Regions from separate parts of the Streptomyces sp. NPDC058637 genome, predicted to be linked through region 1. Evidence: riboswitches for the same ligand, from Rfam matches in the RefSeq annotation. Region 1 holds a riboswitch; each other region holds the start of a gene.
The links. Region 1 has a riboswitch for thiamine pyrophosphate ahead of thiO (glycine oxidase ThiO). Riboswitches for the same ligand answer to the same signal wherever they lie in the genome.
Positions count from the first base shown of each region.

Region 2: another riboswitch for thiamine pyrophosphate. It lies ahead of ACFWVP_RS26725 (thiamine ABC transporter substrate binding subunit); the one in region 1 lies ahead of thiO (glycine oxidase ThiO).
Region 3: another riboswitch for thiamine pyrophosphate. It lies ahead of thiC (phosphomethylpyrimidine synthase ThiC); the one in region 1 lies ahead of thiO (glycine oxidase ThiO).

Region 1 is NZ_JBHXRD010000044.1:45,398-50,962, forward strand. It holds gene pknB (Stk1 family PASTA domain-containing Ser/Thr kinase) at 1-1,303, opposite strand, end outside; gene ACFWVP_RS31620 (thiazole synthase) at 1,430-2,224, opposite strand; gene thiS (sulfur carrier protein ThiS) at 2,227-2,439, opposite strand; gene thiO (glycine oxidase ThiO) at 2,532-3,719, opposite strand; TPP riboswitch at 3,717-3,829, opposite strand; gene ACFWVP_RS31635 (hypothetical protein) at 3,881-4,222, shown strand; gene ACFWVP_RS31640 (NAD(P)/FAD-dependent oxidoreductase) at 4,251-5,483, shown strand.
Region 2 is NZ_JBHXRD010000031.1:13,023-18,587, forward strand. It holds gene ACFWVP_RS26715 (ABC transporter ATP-binding protein) at 1-60, opposite strand, end outside; gene ACFWVP_RS26720 (ABC transporter permease) at 63-1,676, opposite strand; gene ACFWVP_RS26725 (thiamine ABC transporter substrate binding subunit) at 1,721-2,809, opposite strand; TPP riboswitch at 2,881-2,997, opposite strand; gene rlmN (23S rRNA (adenine(2503)-C(2))-methyltransferase RlmN) at 3,163-4,269, opposite strand; gene ACFWVP_RS26735 (phosphatidate cytidylyltransferase) at 4,376-5,467, opposite strand; gene frr (ribosome recycling factor) at 5,467-5,565, opposite strand, start outside.
Region 3 is NZ_JBHXRD010000010.1:211,748-217,312, forward strand. It holds gene ACFWVP_RS13135 (DUF805 domain-containing protein) at 45-401, opposite strand; gene thiC (phosphomethylpyrimidine synthase ThiC) at 753-2,555, opposite strand; TPP riboswitch at 2,548-2,681, opposite strand; gene ACFWVP_RS13145 (YibE/F family protein) at 2,753-4,108, shown strand; gene ACFWVP_RS13150 (SsgA family sporulation/cell division regulator) at 4,217-4,654, opposite strand; gene ACFWVP_RS13155 (IclR family transcriptional regulator) at 4,756-5,526, opposite strand.

The sequences.
Region 1 (5,565 bases):
CCAGCTTCACCGCGTCGTTGCCCCGGATCCGCTCGCCCGATCCGGGGTCGCTGCTGATCACCGTGCCGCGCTTCACCGTGTCGCTGTAGGCGCGCTCGACGCCCTTGAGGTCGAGTCCGGCGTCCGAGAGGCGCCCCTCCGCCGCGTTCTGGGTCTGGCCCAGCAGGGACGGGACGTGGGTGAACTGTCCCGCGTTGATGTACCAGACACCCGCGCCGACCCCGAGCACCAGCAGGAGGCCGACGAGCGCGGCGAACAACCCGCGCCGGGGCACCGCCGCGAAGCGTCCGGGCCCGCCGCGCCGCGACTCCGGCGGCAGGGGCGGCATCTCCAGCCGGCTCGTGTGGTGCGCGGTGCCCTGACCGGCAGGGATCACCCGCGGGATCACGCTCGTACGGTCCTCGGCGGCGTCGTGCGTCTCCGCGCGGGCCTGCGGGGGCACCGCGTCCAGCTGCTCCTCGGTGAGGGCCGCCCGCACCTCGCGCGACCTGGCCAGCAGGGCCACCGCGTCCTCGGGCCGGCCCTCGGGGCCGCGGGCCGTGGCGACCGCCACCAGGGCGTCCAGTGCGGCCGGCAGGCCGGGAACGGCACCGGACGGGGCCGGCACGTCCTCGTTGAGGTGCTGGTAGATGACCTGGGCGGCGGTGCCACCGGTGTGCGGCTTGCCGCCCGTCAGCATCTCGTACAGGACGACACCGCAGGCGTACACGTCGGAGCGGGTGTCGGCCGTGCCGTGCTCGATCTGTTCGGGGGCGAGGTAGGACACCGTCCCCAGCAGCGAACCGGTGGTGTCCGTGACCGTGCCCACCGCCCGGACCAGGCCGAAGTCGGCGACCTTCACCCGGCCGTCGTCCCCTATCAGGACGTTCTCCGGCTTCATGTCGCGGTGCACGAAACCCGCCCGGTGCGCGGCGCCGAGCGCGGCCAGGACCGGCTCCAGGATGTCCAGCGCGGCCCGGGGCTGCAGGGCCCCGCGCTCGCGCAGCACGTCGCGCAGCGTGCACCCCGCGACGTACTCCATCGCCAGGTAGACGTACGCCCCCTGGGCGCCCTGGTCGAAGACCGCCACCACGTTGGGGTGCGCGAGCCGGGCCACGGACTTGGCCTCACGGATGAAGCGCTCGACGAACACCGCGTCCGTCGCCAGCGCGGGGTGCATCACCTTGAGGGCGAGCACCCGGTCCAGCCGGGTGTCCAGGGCCCGGTAGACCGTGGCCATTCCGCCGACGGCGATGCGCGCATCGATGCGGTAGCGGCCGTCGAGCAGCTGCCCGACGAGGGGGTCCTGGAGGGTCGTGTCCACGGGGCGAGTCTACGAGCCGCCACGGACACGGCGGACGGCCCCGGGTGCCCCGGGGCCGTACTGGAGCCGAGCCGTGACAGGGACACGCGTGAGTCGTGACGCGGCGCGGTCACCCGGACACGCAGGTCAGAAGGCCGGGCGCTCCGGATCCAGCACCGCCCGGCCCCCGGCCGGCGAGGACGCCTCGGCGAAGTGGCGCCGCGGGATCCGGCCCGCCCGGTACGCCAGGCGCCCGCCTTCCACCGCGTGCCGCATCGCCGCGGCCATCAGCTCCGGCTCCTGGGCCCGGGTCACCGCCGAGGCGAGCATCACGGCGTCGCAGCCCAGCTCCATCGCCAGCGCCGCGTCCGAGGCCGTCCCGGCACCGGCGTCCAGGATCACCGGAACCGCGGCCTGCTCGACGATCAGCTGGAAGTTGTGCGGGTTGCGGATGCCCAGCCCGGAACCGATGGGGGAGCCGAGCGGCATGACCGCCGCGCACCCCACGTCCTGGAGCTTCCGGGCCAGGACCGGGTCGTCGTTGGTGTACGGCAGGACGGTGAACCCGTCGTCCACCAGGACCTCGGCGGCGTCCAGCAGCTCGATCGGATCGGGCAGCAGGGTCCGCTCGTCCGCCACGACCTCCAGCTTGATCCAGTCGGTGCCCAGCGCATCCCGGGCCAGCCGGGCGGTCAGCACGGCCTCGCCCGCGGTGAAGCAGCCCGCGGTGTTCGGCAGGACACGGACGGAGAGCCGTTCCAGGACGGAGAGCACCGAGCCCCGCACGGTCGGGTCGAGCCGGCGCATCGCCACGGTGGTCAGTTCGGTACCCGACGCGATCAGGGAACGCTCCAGCACGTCGAGGCTCGGCGCCCCGCCCGTTCCCATGATCAGCCGGGAGGAGAAGACGGTGGAGCCGAGGGTGAAGAGGTCGTCGGACACGGTCAGCCTCCCTGGACAGCGGTGAGGACCTCGACACGGTCGCCCTCGGCGAGCACGGTGGCGGACCACCGGCCGCGCGGGACCACGGCCTCGTTGACCGCCGCCGCGACCCCCGAGTGCGCTGCGGTCAAAGTCGCGACCAGGGCGTCCAGCCGGGTCCCGGCGGGCACGTCGCGGCGCTCCCCGTTGACGGAAACGGACGCCGGACCGGACACCGGCACGGACGCCGAATCGCGATCCGGCACGGACACGGGAACGGACAGCGGCTCGGACGCCGTGGCGGGCGCGGCGGTGGGCACGGGCTCTGTCATGCGGGCTGCTCCTGGGGCGCGGGGGAGAGGGCTTCGCGGGACGGGCCGAAGCGGTCGGGCGTGAAGGGGCGGGCCACCTCGGGCAGTTCGCCGGTGGTCAGCACCTGGGCCATCGCATCGCCGGTGACGGGTGTCAGCAGCACCCCGTTGCGGTGGTGTCCGGTGGCGAGGTGCAGGCCGGGCAGCGCGGTCGGGCCCAGCAGCGGGGCGTTGTCCGGCGACGCGGGGCGCAGTCCGGCCCGGGTCTCCGTCAACGGCAGTTCGGTGATGCCCGGCACCAGCTCGTGGGCGTCACGCAGGAGTTCGTAGACCCCGCCCGCGGTGACCGTGGTGTCCCAGCCCATCTCCTCACTGGTGGCACCCACGACCAGCTCGCCGTCGGCGCGGGGCACGAGATAGACGTGGCTGCCGCGCACCACGGCCCGCACGGTCCGGCTGAGGAAGGGGGCGTACGCGGGCGGCACGGTCAGCCGCAGCACCTGCCCCTTCACCGGGCGGACCGGTGGTACGACCTCCTCGGGCAGTCCTTCGAGCCGGCCGCTCAGGCTGCCGCCGGCCAGGACGACCTGACCGGCGGCGGCCTCCGTGCCGTCGGTCAGGACGAGGCCCGTCGCCCGGCCGCCCGTGACGGAGAGCCGCCGTGCCCAGGCCCGGTGGAAGACCACCCCGGCCCGCTCGCACGCGGTGACCAGGGCCGAGGCCAGCCGCCGGGGATCCACCTGGTGGTCGCCGTCGACCCGCAGCCCGCCGCGTACCCCCGGGGCGAGCATCGGTTCCAGGCGGCGGCACTCACGGCCGCTGAGCCACTCCGACTCCAGCCCCGAACGCTGTTGCAGCGCGTGCAGCTCCCGCAGATGGGCGCGGTCGTCGGAGTCCAGCGCGACCGCCAGCGTGCCGCAGGCGCGGAAGCCGGTCCCCCGGCCGGCCGCCTCCTCCAGCTCCGCCACGAACGCCGGATAGCGCGCGGCGGAGGCGACGTTGAGACCGAGCAGCATCTGCTCGCCGTAGTGCAGTTCGGTGACGGCGGCCAGCATCCCGGCCGCGACCCCGGCGGCCCCGCCGCCGGGCTCGGGATCGACCACCGTCGTGGACAGGCCGTGCTGGGCCGACCGCCAGGCGGTGACCAGACCGATGATCCCGCCCCCGACGACCAGGACGTCGGAGGTGTTCCCGCGGATGCGCATGGGCGTCCATCCCCTCCCTTCGCCGGCATGACCCGGATCAGGTTCGTACGGTCGGAGGCCGGTCAGCCTCCCTCTCAGCCCGGTGCGTCCGGGCTCCCGCGAGTGCCTTACGGTGGCCAGCCTAGACCCCGCCGCCCATGGCCAGTAAGGGAGCATCCACCGTGGCCCGCTCACTCGACGGACTCGTCCTCGCACCCGTCGCCGACCAGGCCCCCGGCCAGGTCGGCACCCGCACCCGGTTCACGTACCACGAGCGGGAGGGGCGGATCTGGGCCGAGTACGCGGGCGGTGACGTCGTCCGCGGCCACCTCGTCGGCACCCGGGACGCGGACACGCTGGACTTCCGTTACGTCCAGCTGAAGCGGGACGGGACGACCTCCGCCGGGCACTGCGCCTCGGTCGTCACGGAGCTCCCCGACGGACGGGTGCGGCTGGACGAGCGGTGGGAGTGGGAGTCCCAGCAGGGCAGCGGGACGAGCGTGGTGGAGGAGCTCCCCGCCTGACGGTCTGTCAGATGATTAGGGTGGGCGGGTGAGCGAGCAGACGCGGGACCTGACAGTGCGGGAGCGGCCACGCCGTGTGGTGATCGTCGGCGCGGGAATGGCCGGCGTACAGACGGCCGTGGCCCTGCGGGAACAGGGCTTCACGGGCCCCGTCACCCTGATCGGCGCCGAGCCGCACCAGCCGTACGACCGGCCGCCGCTGTCCAAGGCGGTCCTGCTCGGCAACGCGGAGGGCTCCGCCTTCGACGTCGACTTCGAGGCGCTGGACATCACCCTGCGCCTGGGCCTCGGCGTGACCGGCCTGCGCGCCGGCGCGCACGAGCTGGACACCCCGGACGGGCCCGTCCCGTACGACGTCCTGGTCCTCGCCACGGGGGCCGAACCCGTCGCCCTGCCCGGCTCGGAGGGCGTCCCCGGCGTCCATCTGCTGCGCACCCTGGACGACGCCGAACGACTGCGGCCCGTCCTGGAGAGGCAGCACGACATCGTGGTCGTCGGAGCCGGCTGGATCGGTGCCGAGTTCACCACCGCGGCCCGCGCGGCCGGCTGCGCGGTCACCGTCGTCGAAGCCGCCGGGCGCCCCCTCGCGGGCACCCTGCCCGCCGAGGTCGCCGCCCCGATGGCCACCTGGTACGCCGGGAGCGGAGCCGAGCTCCTCACCGGCGCCCGGGTCGCCCGCGTCGAACCGGGCGCGGTCCACCTGACGGACGGCCGCGTGCTCCCCGCCGGTGCGGTGGTCGTGGGCATCGGTGCCCGGCCGGCCACCGGCTGGCTGGCGGGCTCCGGCATCGCGCTGGGCCCGGACGGCTCGGTCACCGCCGACGGCTCCCTGCGCACCTCGCTGCCCGACGTGTACGCCGTGGGCGACTGCGCCTCCTTCCCCTCCGCCCGCTACGGCGAGCGGCTGCTCGTCCACCACTGGGACAACGCCCTCCAGGGTCCCCGGACGGTCGCCGCCGCCGTGGCCGACGGCCGGCCGCGGGCGTACGACCCGGTGCCCTACTTCTGGTCGGAGCAGTTCGGCCGCTTCGTGCAGTACGCCGGACACCACCGGGGTACCGACACACTGCTCTGGCGGGGCGACCCCGCCGAGGCGTCCTGGACGGTCTGCTGGCTGCGGGAGGGCGTCCTGGTCGCGGTGCTGGCCGTCGGCAGACCGCGCGACCTCGCCCAGGGGCGCAGACTCGTCGAGGCCGGGGCACGTATCGATCCGGAACGCGCCGCGGACCCCTCCGTGCCGCTGAAGTCGGCGACACTCTAGGAACCTGCTCGCGCCACCGGGACCGGCGACGCTCCGGGACGCGGCGCGCCCCCGTACGGTCGGCCCGGCTACCGGCTGTCGG
Region 2 (5,565 bases), on a different contig from region 1:
CACGGCGTCCAGTGCGGTCCGCTCCCCGAAACGGACCGTGGCCGAATCCAGTGCCAGCATCTCTAGAACTCCCCGGATCGGTCGGTGCGGATACGTTCGAGCAGGAGCAGCGACACCGCGCAGACGAGCATCAGGATCGTGCTGAGGGCCATCGCCTGCCCGTAGCTGAGCTCGCCGGACCGCCCCAGCAGCCTCGCCACCGCGACCGGCAGGGTCGGGTTGTCGGGGCGTGCGATGAACACCGTCGCCCCGAACTCGCCGAGCGACACGGCGAACGCGAACCCGGCGGCCACCAGCAGTGCCCGGCGCACCAGCGGCAGGTCGACCTCGCGCCAGGCCCGCAGCGGTGAGGCGCCGAGCACCGCCGCCGCCTCCCGCAGCCGGCCGTCGACCGCCCGCAGGACGGGCAGCATGGTGCGTACGACGAAGGGGACGCCCACGAGCGCCTGGGCGAGCGGTACGAGGATCCAGGACGTACGCAGGTCGAAGGGCGGTTCGTCGAGCGTGATCAGGAAGCCGAAGCCGACGGTGACCGCGGACACCCCGAGCGGCAGCATCAGCAGCGCGTCGAAGCCGCGCACCAGCGGTCCCGCCCGCCGGGTCAGGGCAGCCGCGGCCAGGCCGCCGATCACCAGGGCGATGACGGTCGCGACCAGCGCGTACCGCAACGAGTTCCCGATGGCTTCGAGCGGCGGGACCAGGAAGGTGGAGCCGCTCGCGTCGGCGGACTGCAGGGCGCGGTAGAAACCGAAGCCGTAGCCGCCGGAGGTGTCCAGGGAGCGTTCCACCAGCACGCCGAGCGGCACCACGATCAGCAACAGGATCGTCAGCAGCACCCCGCCGAGCAGCGCGCGCTGCCCGAATCCGCGCGGCGGGCGGGCGGTCTGCGCCGGGTCGACCAGCTTCAGCGCCGTCTCCCTGCGCCGCACGGTCCAGGCGTGCACGGCGAGGATCCCGCCGACCGCGGCGAACTGCACCAGGGTCAGCACGGCGGCCGTCGGCAGGTCGAGCAGTTGCGCGGTCTGCCGGTAGATCTCCACCTCCAGCGTGGAGTACGCGGGACCGCCGAGGATCTGGACGACTCCGAAGGAGGTGAACGTGAAGAGGAAGACCACCAGGGCCGCGGCGGCCACGGCCGGAGCCAGCGCGGGCAGCGTCACCCGCCGCCACGCGGCGAGACGTCCGGCGCCGAGTACCCGGGCGGCCTCCTCCTGGCGGGGGTCGAGCTGCGACCACAGACCGCCCACGGTCCGTACGACGACCGCGTAGTTGAAGAACACGTGGGCGAGCAGGATCGCCCAGACCGTGGTGTCGAGCCGCACGCCCCACAGCTCGTCGAGGAATCCGCCGCGCCCCAGCACCGCCAGGAAGGCCGTGCCGACGACGACGGTCGGCAGGACGAACGGCACGGTCACGACGGCGCGCAGCAGGTTCTTGCCCGGGAAGTCGAACCGGGCGAAGACGTAGGCGCCCGGCAGCGCGATCAGCAGGGTGAGCGCGGTCGAGGCGAGTGCCTGCCAGGTCGTGAACCAGAGGACACCGAGGATGTCCGGCCGGCTCAGCACCTCGCCGATCCGGCCGAACTGCCAGACGCCGTCCGTCCTGAGCCCCCGGCCGACGATCGCGACGACGGGGTAGGCGAAGAACAGCGCGAAGAACGCGACGGGCACGGCCATCAGGCCGAACCGCACCGCGTTCCCCCCGCGCGGGGGACGCGCGACTACTTCACGACGAGCGAGGACCATGACTGGACCCACTGCTCACGGTTCTTGGCGATCTTCTCCGGGGCCACCGTCGTCGGCTCGTCGACGGTCTCACCGAACTTCGTGAAGAGCTCCGGCAGCTTCGCGTCCTTCGCGACCGGGTTCACGAACATGTTCAGCGGCATGTCCTCCTGGAAGCGCTTGCCGATCAGGAAGTCCAGCAGCGCCTTGCCTCCGGCCTCGTTCTTCGCACCGTCCAGCAGGCCCGCGAACTCGATCTGGCGGAAGCAGGTTCCGGTAGCCACTCCGGTGGGTGCCTCGGTGGGCTGCGGCTCGGCGTACAGCACCTCGACGGGCGGGCTGGAGGCGTAGGAGACGACGAGCGGCCGGTCGGCCTTGGTCTTCCTGCCCCCCGCGGAGCCGGAGAACTCCTCGTTGTACGCCTGCTCCCAGCCGTCGACGACCTTGACCCCGTTGTCCTTCAGCTTCTTCCAGTAGTCCTGGTAGCCGGTCTCGCCGTAGGTGGCGACCGTGCCCAGGAGGAAGCCGAGGCCGGGCGAGGAGGTCGCGGCGTTCTCGGTGACGAGGAGGTTCTTGTAGGCGGGCTTCAGCAGGTCGTCGAAGGACTGTGGCGGGTCGAGCTTCTTGTCCGCGAAGTACTTCTTGTCGTAGTTGACGCAGATGTCACCGGTGTCGACGGGCGTGACGCGGTGCTCGGCGGAGTCGAGCTGGGTGTCCGCCGCGACCCGGTCGAGGCCCTTCGCCTCGTACGGCGTGAACAGGCCGTTGTCCAGCGCGCGGGAGAGCAGCGTGTTGTCGACGCCGAAGAACACGTCGCCGCGCGGGGAGCCCTTGGTCAGGATCTCCTGGTTGAGCGCGGCGCCGGCGTCACCGCTCTTCAGCACCTTGACCTCGTAACCGGTCTCCTTCGTGAACGCCTCCAGGACGGCTTTCGAAGCGCTGAAGGAATCGTGGCTGACCAGGGTGACGGTCTTGGAGTCCGCGGAGCTTGAGGCGTCGCCGTCGGTGCCGCCGCAGCCGGCGAGCACGGTGACGCCCAGCGCGGCGGCGAGCGCCGTCGCGGCGTACTTCGTGGTGGTGTTCATGTGATTCCTCCTGGAGTTGACCAGGAAGAGACGCGGCCCCGACCGCCCCGTGAGCGGGCAGGGCGCAACAGCTTGAGTAATGTCCGAACTTCCTACCCGGAATGACCCGGGCGAGGTTCAGAGGGTCTGCGGCCGACCTGTCCTCGGTGCCGCACTCTCAGCGCTGTGGCGCTCCCCTGTCGGAATATGAAGTTGATTTTCGGACCAGGCTACACCGGCCGATTCCGGCTGGTGAACCAGCCGTACCGGTGCGACGCGCCCTGTGTACCGGCGCGGCGCGACGCTCTCCGGAGGCCCGGCCGACCGGGCTCGCCCGGCCGGTACGGCCCGGGCTCGCCGGGCCGTACCGGGTCTCAGCGCTCGGAGGCGGCGAGCTGTCCGCAGGCTCCGTCGATCTCCTGGCCACGGGTGTCCCGGACCGTGACCGGCACACCGTGGGCGGCGATCGCGTCGACGAACGCCTTCTCGTCCTCGGGCCGCGAAGCGGTCCACTTGGAGCCGGGCGTGGGGTTCAGCGGGATCAGGTTGACGTGGACCCGCTTGCCCTTGAGCAGCCGTCCGAGCCGGTCGCCCCGCCACGCCTGGTCGTTGATGTCCCGGATCAGCGCGTACTCGATGGAGATGCGCCGGCCGGACTTGTCCGCGTACTCCCACGCCGCGTCCAGGACCTCCCGGACGTTCCAGCGGGTGTTCACGGGGACGAGGGTGTCACGCAGCTCGTCGTCCGGGGCGTGCAGCGAGACGGCGAGGCGGCACTTGAAGCCCTCGTCGGCGAATCGCAGCATGGCCGGCACCAGGCCCACCGTGGAGACGGTGATCCCGCGCTGCGAGAGTCCGATGCCGTCCGGCTCCGGGTCCGTCAGCCGTCGGATCGCCCCGACCACCCGCTTGTAGTTGGCCAGGGGCTCGCCCATGCCCATGAAGACGATGTTGGACAGCCGCGCGGGTCCGCCCGGAACCTCGCCGTCGCGCAGCGCCCGCATCCCGTCCACGATCTGGTGCACGATCTCGGCGGTGGACAGATTGCGGTCGAGGCCGGCCTGCCCGGTCGCGCAGAACGGGCAGTTCATCCCGCACCCTGCCTGCGACGAGATGCACATCGTCACCCGGTCCGGATAGCGCATGAGGACGGACTCGACGAGCGTCCCGTCGTGCAGCTTCCAGAGCGTCTTACGGGTGGTGTCGTCGTCGCAGCTGATGTGGCGCACCACGGACATCAGGTCCGGGAACAGCGCCTCGGCGAGCTTCTCCCGCGACCCGGCCGGGATGTTGTTCCACTCGGCCGGGTCGTGCGCGTACCGCGCGAAGTAGTGCTGCGACAGCTGCTTGGCGCGGAAGGGCTTCTCGCCGGTCGCGGCGACTGCTTCCTTGCGCTCGTCGGGGGTGAGGTCGGCGAGGTGCCGCGGCGGCTGCTTGGCTCCGCGGGGCGCGACAAACTGGAGTTCTCCGGGCTTAGGCATGGTTCTTCCAGTGTCGCAGACATACGAGTAAGGGCCCGCCGCCCTGTGGACAACGGACCCTCAACCGAAAGAACCGCAGGTCAGGCGGCGTGTGTACGGAGCCTGATCAGCTGGATCCGACGAACAGCACCAGCAGCAGCCAGACGACCGGCGCGGTCGGCAGCAGCGAGTCGAGCCGGTCCATGATGCCGCCGTGACCCGGCAGGAGCGTGCCCATGTCCTTGATGCCGAGGTCCCGCTTGATCATGGACTCGCCCAGGTCGCCGAGCGTGGCGCTGGCCGCCACGGCGAAACCCAGCAGGAGCCCCTGCCACCATCTGCCGTCGTCGATCAGGAACTGCGTGCAGAGCGCGCCGGCGACCATCGCGAAGCCGATCGCGCCGAACAGGCCCTCGCGGGTCTTCCCGGGACTGATCCGCGGTGCCAGCTTGTGCGTGCCGAAGCGCCAGCCGACGGCGTACGCGCCGGTGTCGGCGACCACCGTGAGCAGCAGGAAGGTCAGCACCCGCCACGGACCGTCGTCCGCGGTGAGCATCATGCTGACGAACGTCGCCAGGAACGGCACGTAGAACACGGCGAAGACACCGGCCGTGACGTCCTTGAGGTAACCCTGCGGAGGCTCCGTCATCCGCCAGACGAGGACCGCGAGCGCCGTGAGCGCCATGGCGACCCACGCACCCTCCGCGCCCCGCACGTAGCCGGCGACCACCATGGCGGCGCCACCGACGGCGAGCGGCACGAGAGGGGCGTTGATCCCCTTGCGCTCCTTGAGACGGGAGGTGAGCTCCCAGAGCCCCACCACCACCGCGAGCACGACGACACCGACGAAGACGGCCTTGACGATGAAGAGCGATCCGGCGACGACCGCGCCGAGCCCGAGGCCGACCCCTATGGCAGCACGCAGATCACGCCCCGCGCGCTTCTTATGCGGCGGGGGTGACGGCAACGGGGCGGACATGGGCTCCTGCGGCTTCTCGTCACGGAACAGGGGGCCGCCGACACGCGCGGCGGCGTCCCCGTTCCGGTCGTCGCGGTCGTCAGCGTCTCTACCTGCGTCGGGAACGTCCGGCACGATGGGCATGGGCCGAGTCTGCTGGGCGCCGTGCACATCGTATGCAGGACCCGCCGAAGCGGCCCCCATCTCGGGCGCACCCCAGTAACCGGCTCCCTGCGGGGCGCCCCAGGAGGAGTCGTTCATCAGACCTCGAGCAGCTCGGCTTCCTTGTGCTTGAGCAGCTCGTCCACCTGTGCGACGTACTTCGCGGTGGTGTCGTCGAGCTCCTTCTCCGCACGACG
Region 3 (5,565 bases), on a different contig from region 1:
TCTGCCGTCGGCGTGCTGTGCTCCGACCCCGTCGGAGCGTCCCGTCAGACTCCCTGCGGAGCCAGCTTGGGGTTGGCGCCGTACTCGTTCGCCTCACGCGCACCCTCGATGCACGTGAAGACGAGAAGGACGATGCCGCCGACGAGCGGCACGAAGGCGATCAGGAACCACCAGCCGGAGCGGCCCGTGTCGTGCAGGCGGCGCACGATGACGGCGAGCGAGGGGACCAGGGTGGCGAGGATGTAGATGCCGTACGGGATCTGGCTCTCGATGGCGACGCCGAGCCCGGCCAGGACCACGGCCACGATCGCGTTGAAGAGCACGAACATCCAGTACTCCTTGCGGCGCGCACGCCCGCTGAAGCCCGCGTAGTTCTTGAGTACGCCCAGGTACCAGTTCACTGTGATTCCCTCCCCTGGCGCCCCGTGTTCGGGACGCACATTCTTTCGGCCAAGCACAGCGGAAGGTAAGGCACAGATAAGGAACCGGTCAAGCGCAGGAAGACACCCGGCGAAACGTACATCTACCTGCCACGCTTCCGTGTCCTTACCGTCTCCGAACACCGCCTGAAACCAAGGCAGGAGAGGTCTTAACGCCTTAAATAGGCCATTGTTCATGCGATCCAGGATGTATGCGTACAACCTGATGAACAGCCCAACGGCGCTGCCCCCGGGGGCATGTTGCCCAGGACAGCGCCGTCGAACACACCCGCGCGCACCCCGCCCGCCGGACGCCCGGCAAGCGCGCCGGACTCAGTCCGCGATCGGCAGGTAGACCCTGTTTCCGGCCGCCGCGAACTCCTTGGACTTCTCCGCCATCCCGGCCTCGATGTCGGCCTGTTCGCCCCCGTGCTCCCGCCGGATGTCGTGGGAGATCTTCATCGAGCAGAACTTGGGGCCGCACATCGAGCAGAAGTGCGCGGTCTTCGCCGGCTCGGCCGGCAGCGTCTCGTCATGGAACTCCCGTGCCGTGTCCGGGTCGAGCGCCAGGTTGAACTGGTCCTCCCAACGGAACTCGAACCGTGCGTCCGACAAGGCGTCGTCCCACTCCTGCGCCCCGGGATGCCCCTTGGCCAGGTCCGCCGCGTGCGCGGCGATCTTGTAGGTGATGACACCCGTCTTCACGTCGTCCCGGTTGGGCAGCCCCAGGTGCTCCTTGGGCGTGACGTAGCAGAGCATCGCCGTGCCCCACCAGGCGATCATGGCCGCCCCGATGCCCGAGGTGATGTGGTCGTACGCGGGCGCGACATCGGTGGTCAGCGGGCCGAGCGTGTAGAACGGCGCCTCCTCGCAGATCTCCTGCTGGAGGTCGATGTTCTCCTTGATCTTGTGCATCGGGACGTGCCCGGGGCCCTCGATCATCGTCTGGACACCGAACCGCTTGGCCACGGTGTTGAGCTCGCCGAGCGTCCGCAGTTCGGCGAACTGCGCCTCGTCGTTGGCGTCGGCGATGGAACCGGGGCGCAGCCCGTCCCCGAGCGAGTACGTCACGTCGTAGGCCGCGAGAATCTCGCACAGCTCCTCGAAGTGCTCGTAGAGGAACGATTCCTTGTGATGCGCGAGGCACCACGCCGCCATGATCGAGCCGCCGCGGGAGACGATGCCGGTCTTGCGACGGGCGGTCAGCGGGACGTACGGGAGACGGACACCGGCGTGCACCGTCATGTAGTCGACGCCCTGCTCGGCCTGCTCGATGACGGTGTCCTTGTAGATCTCCCAGGTCAGCTCCTCCGCCCGGCCGTCGACCTTCTCGAGGGCCTGGTAGAGGGGGACGGTGCCGATGGGCACGGGGGAGTTGCGCAGGACCCACTCACGCGTGGTGTGGATGTTGCGGCCGGTGGACAGGTCCATGACCGTGTCGGCGCCCCACTTGGTGGCCCACGTCATCTTGTCCACCTCCTCCTCGATGGAGGAGGTGACCGCGGAGTTGCCGATGTTCGCGTTGACCTTCACAAGGAACCGCTTACCGATGATCATCGGCTCGATCTCCGGGTGGTTCACATTGGCCGGCAGGACCGCCCTGCCCGCCGCGATCTCCTCACGCACGACCTCCGGTTCGACGTTCTCCCGGATCGCCACGTACTCCATCTCCGGGGTGATCTCACCCCGACGGGCGTACGCGAGCTGGGTGACCGGCTGCCCGTCGCGGCTGCGGCGGGGCTGCCGGGGACGGCCGGGGAAGACCGCGTCGAGGTTGCGCAGGCCGCCTCGCGGCGAGGTGTGCTTGAGCCCGTCGTCCTCAGGGCGCGCGGGCCGGCCGGCGTACTCCTCGGTGTCCCCGCGCCCGATGATCCAGTTCTCCCTGAGTGGGGCGAGACCGCGCCGGACATCGGTCTCGGTGGTGGGATCGGTGTACGGCCCCGACGTGTCGTACAGCGTCACGTCCTCGCCGTTGGTGAGGTGCACCTGACGGACCGGCACCCGGAGGTCCGGGCGCGAGCCCTGGACGTATCCCTTGTGCCAGCCGATGGACTTCCCGGCCTCGCCGTCCGCCGCATTCCGGTCGTTCTGCGCATTCTGCTGCGAGGCAGGCGTGCGTGCGTCCGCTGTGGTCATGAGACCTACTCCCTACGCCGGCATTACCCGGTAACAGGTTCGTCGGTCGGCGCAGCGTGTCCCGTACGGATGTACGGAGGTCAGCGCCCTCTCAGCCCGGTGCTCCGAGCTCCCGCGTGTGCAAAGGTGCCCCCACGCTAGCGTCCCTTCTGGCGTGCTGGCCAGAGGGCCTCCCCCGTTCTTGGGATGATCGGCGGGTGACGTCCCCCCGAAGCGCCCCCGAACCCCACGGCCCCGCATCCGGCAGCACCGAGAGTCATGCGCACGGCCACTCACACAGCCACGGCCCTGCCGCACCCGTGTCCAAGCACCTTCGCAAGGTCATCGCAGCCGTGCTGATCCCGTTCGCCACCGCGGTTCTCGTCGGCCTCGTGGCGTTCTGGCCCGGCGGCGCCCCCGACCACGAGCGCACCGGCGTCGGCTTCGACCGGCAGACCCAGGACGGCAAGGTGGTGAAGGTCGTCGACGTCGACTGCGCGGCCGTGAACGCCGCGCAGGTGCCACCGACCGGAGACACCTCGACGCCCTCGGGGCGTGAGGCCGTCAACGAGCAGTCGGGGGAGTGCAAGAAGGCCACGGTCGAGGTGACGACCGGTGACGAGAAGGGCCGTACGTTCGTCGAGGTCATCCAGCCCGACGCCCCCAGGCAACTGCGGGAGGGGCAGGGCGTGGTCGTGGCGTACGCACCTGACGCGCCCCGCGACCTGCAGTACTCGGTGACGGATGTGGACCGCTCGTTCCCGATGGCCCTGCTGGCGGGCATCTTCGCCCTGGCGGTGATCGCGGTGGGCAGGATGCGCGGGCTGATGGCGCTGATCGCGCTGGCGGTGTCGTTCGCCGTGCTGACCCTGTTCATCCTGCCGGCGATCCTGCAGGGCTCGAACCCGCTGGTGGTCGCGGTGATCGGGGCCAGCGCCATCATGCTGATCGCGCTCTACACCTGCCACGGGCTGACGGCCCGGACGTCCGTCGCCGTCATCGGGACGCTCATCTCCCTGCTGCTGATCGGGTTGCTGGGTTCACTCTTCATCGGCTGGGCGAGCCTCAGCGGCAACACCGACGACAACACCGGTCTGATCCACGGCCTGTATCCGGAGATCGACATGAGCGGCCTGCTGCTGGCAGGCATCATCATCGGCTCACTCGGTGTGCTCGACGACGTGACCGTCACCCAGACGTCGGCGGTCTGGGAGCTGCACCAGGCGGACCCGGCGATGGGCGTACGCGGCCTCTACCGGGCGGGCATCAGAATCGGCCGCGACCACATCGCCTCGGTCGTCAACACGCTCGTCCTCGCCTACGCGGGCGCGGCGCTGCCCCTGCTGCTGCTCTTCTCGATCGCCCAGAGCAGTGTCGGGGCAGTGGCCAACAGCGAGCTGGTCGCGATGGAGATCGTCCGGACCCTGGTCGGATCGATCGGGCTGGTCGCCTCGGTGCCGGTGACGACGGCGCTCGCGGCCCTGGTGGTCTCCGCGGACCGCACGGGGCTCGGCGCGGAAGCCGAAGCTCCTGCACCCGTGCGGACCGGGAGGGGCCGACGCCGTAAGGCATGAGAGCGGACGCCGGACACGCCCCGGATCGCCGTTCGCAGTGGTCCACCGCCCGGATCAAGGGCTCGCCCGGCCGGGGATCCCATGTCCTCGGCCATGGATCCCCATTCGTCAGCCGGCGTTCTGCTCCTTGGCGAGGATGCGGCCGAGGGCCTCTTCGAGGTTGCCGTCGAAGTCACCCAGCGTGTGCTCCTGTCCCAATGGCACCAGCTTGTCCGTCCGGTCGAGAAATGCCACAAGGGGGGCCGTGCCTGCGCGGAAGAGCGCACGGTCCGTGCCGACCTGGAGGCGGATGTGCACGTCCGAAAGCCCTTCGGGCTCGGTCGGACCGATGTGCACATCGCCGTCACCGCTCGGGCTGTTGAGACCGTCGAGCAGCAGCTCACGGCCGAATGCCCAGGTGACGGGGGCGTCACCCGGCAGGTGGAAGGTCATCCGGATCGCGTACGGATCGCTCACCTCGTACCGGAGCTCCACCGGAATACGGAACGAGAGCTCCTCGGAGACGAGGAAGCTCATCATGACCTCTGCTTGAACCGACTCGCGCATCGTTCAACCCCGCAGTAGATGAATCTGGCCAGGAATGATCCCCCATGGCCCTATTGACGCCATCGTGGTGCACGCGATAGCAGATCACAAGGAGTGATTTTTCAGATACTGATAGAGAACACGAACGAGCGCAAGAGAGTGGTCACTTCGCAGCGTAGTTGTTCGACTGCAGCGAGCAACCGTTCCTCTTGGTCCAGGGGTAGGGAAACAGCCATCGCCGCCACAGCGGGACCCACAGTGATCGGAATGGCCGCGCAGACCGTTCCCAGCACGTATTCCTGTCGCTCGATGACAGGTTCCGTACGTTTCATCGATCGGAGCCGGTCGAGGAACATGTCGCGGTCCCGTACGGAGTAACGCGTCAGCTGCTGGACCGGGTGCCGGTCCAGATAGTCCTCGCGCGCCTTCTCGTCGAGCTGGGCCAACAGGCACTGCCCGAGGGCGTGGGCATAACCCGTCTCGCTGAAGGAGGCCCACTCGTCCACGGCGGGAGCGGCGGGTGTATCGGCCACCGCGATGATCTCGATCTCCCCCTCCCTGAAGAGGGCGCAGTACACAGGCGTACCGATGGCCTTCGCCCAGTGTGCGAGCGAGTCGACGATCACACCGGGGCGGGCGATCGGCGGCCTGCCGCCGGCCAGTCGTTCGGCTGCGGCGCCGAACAGGAAGACGCCGTTCTCCCTGCGGAGATAGCCCTCATGGGTCAGGGTGCGCAGCAGGTGGTAGGCCGTGGGAAGGGGGAGCCCGGCTTCCCGCGCGAGCTGTTTCGCGGGCGCCCCGTCCCGATGGGCACCCACAGCCTCCAGCAGCCTCAACGCCCGTTGAACCGAACCGATCAAGGTCGGGGCAGCGGAACTCGATGCCGTGGTCACAGGTCACCCCCAGGCATGGTGACGGGCGTTCAGCCCTCC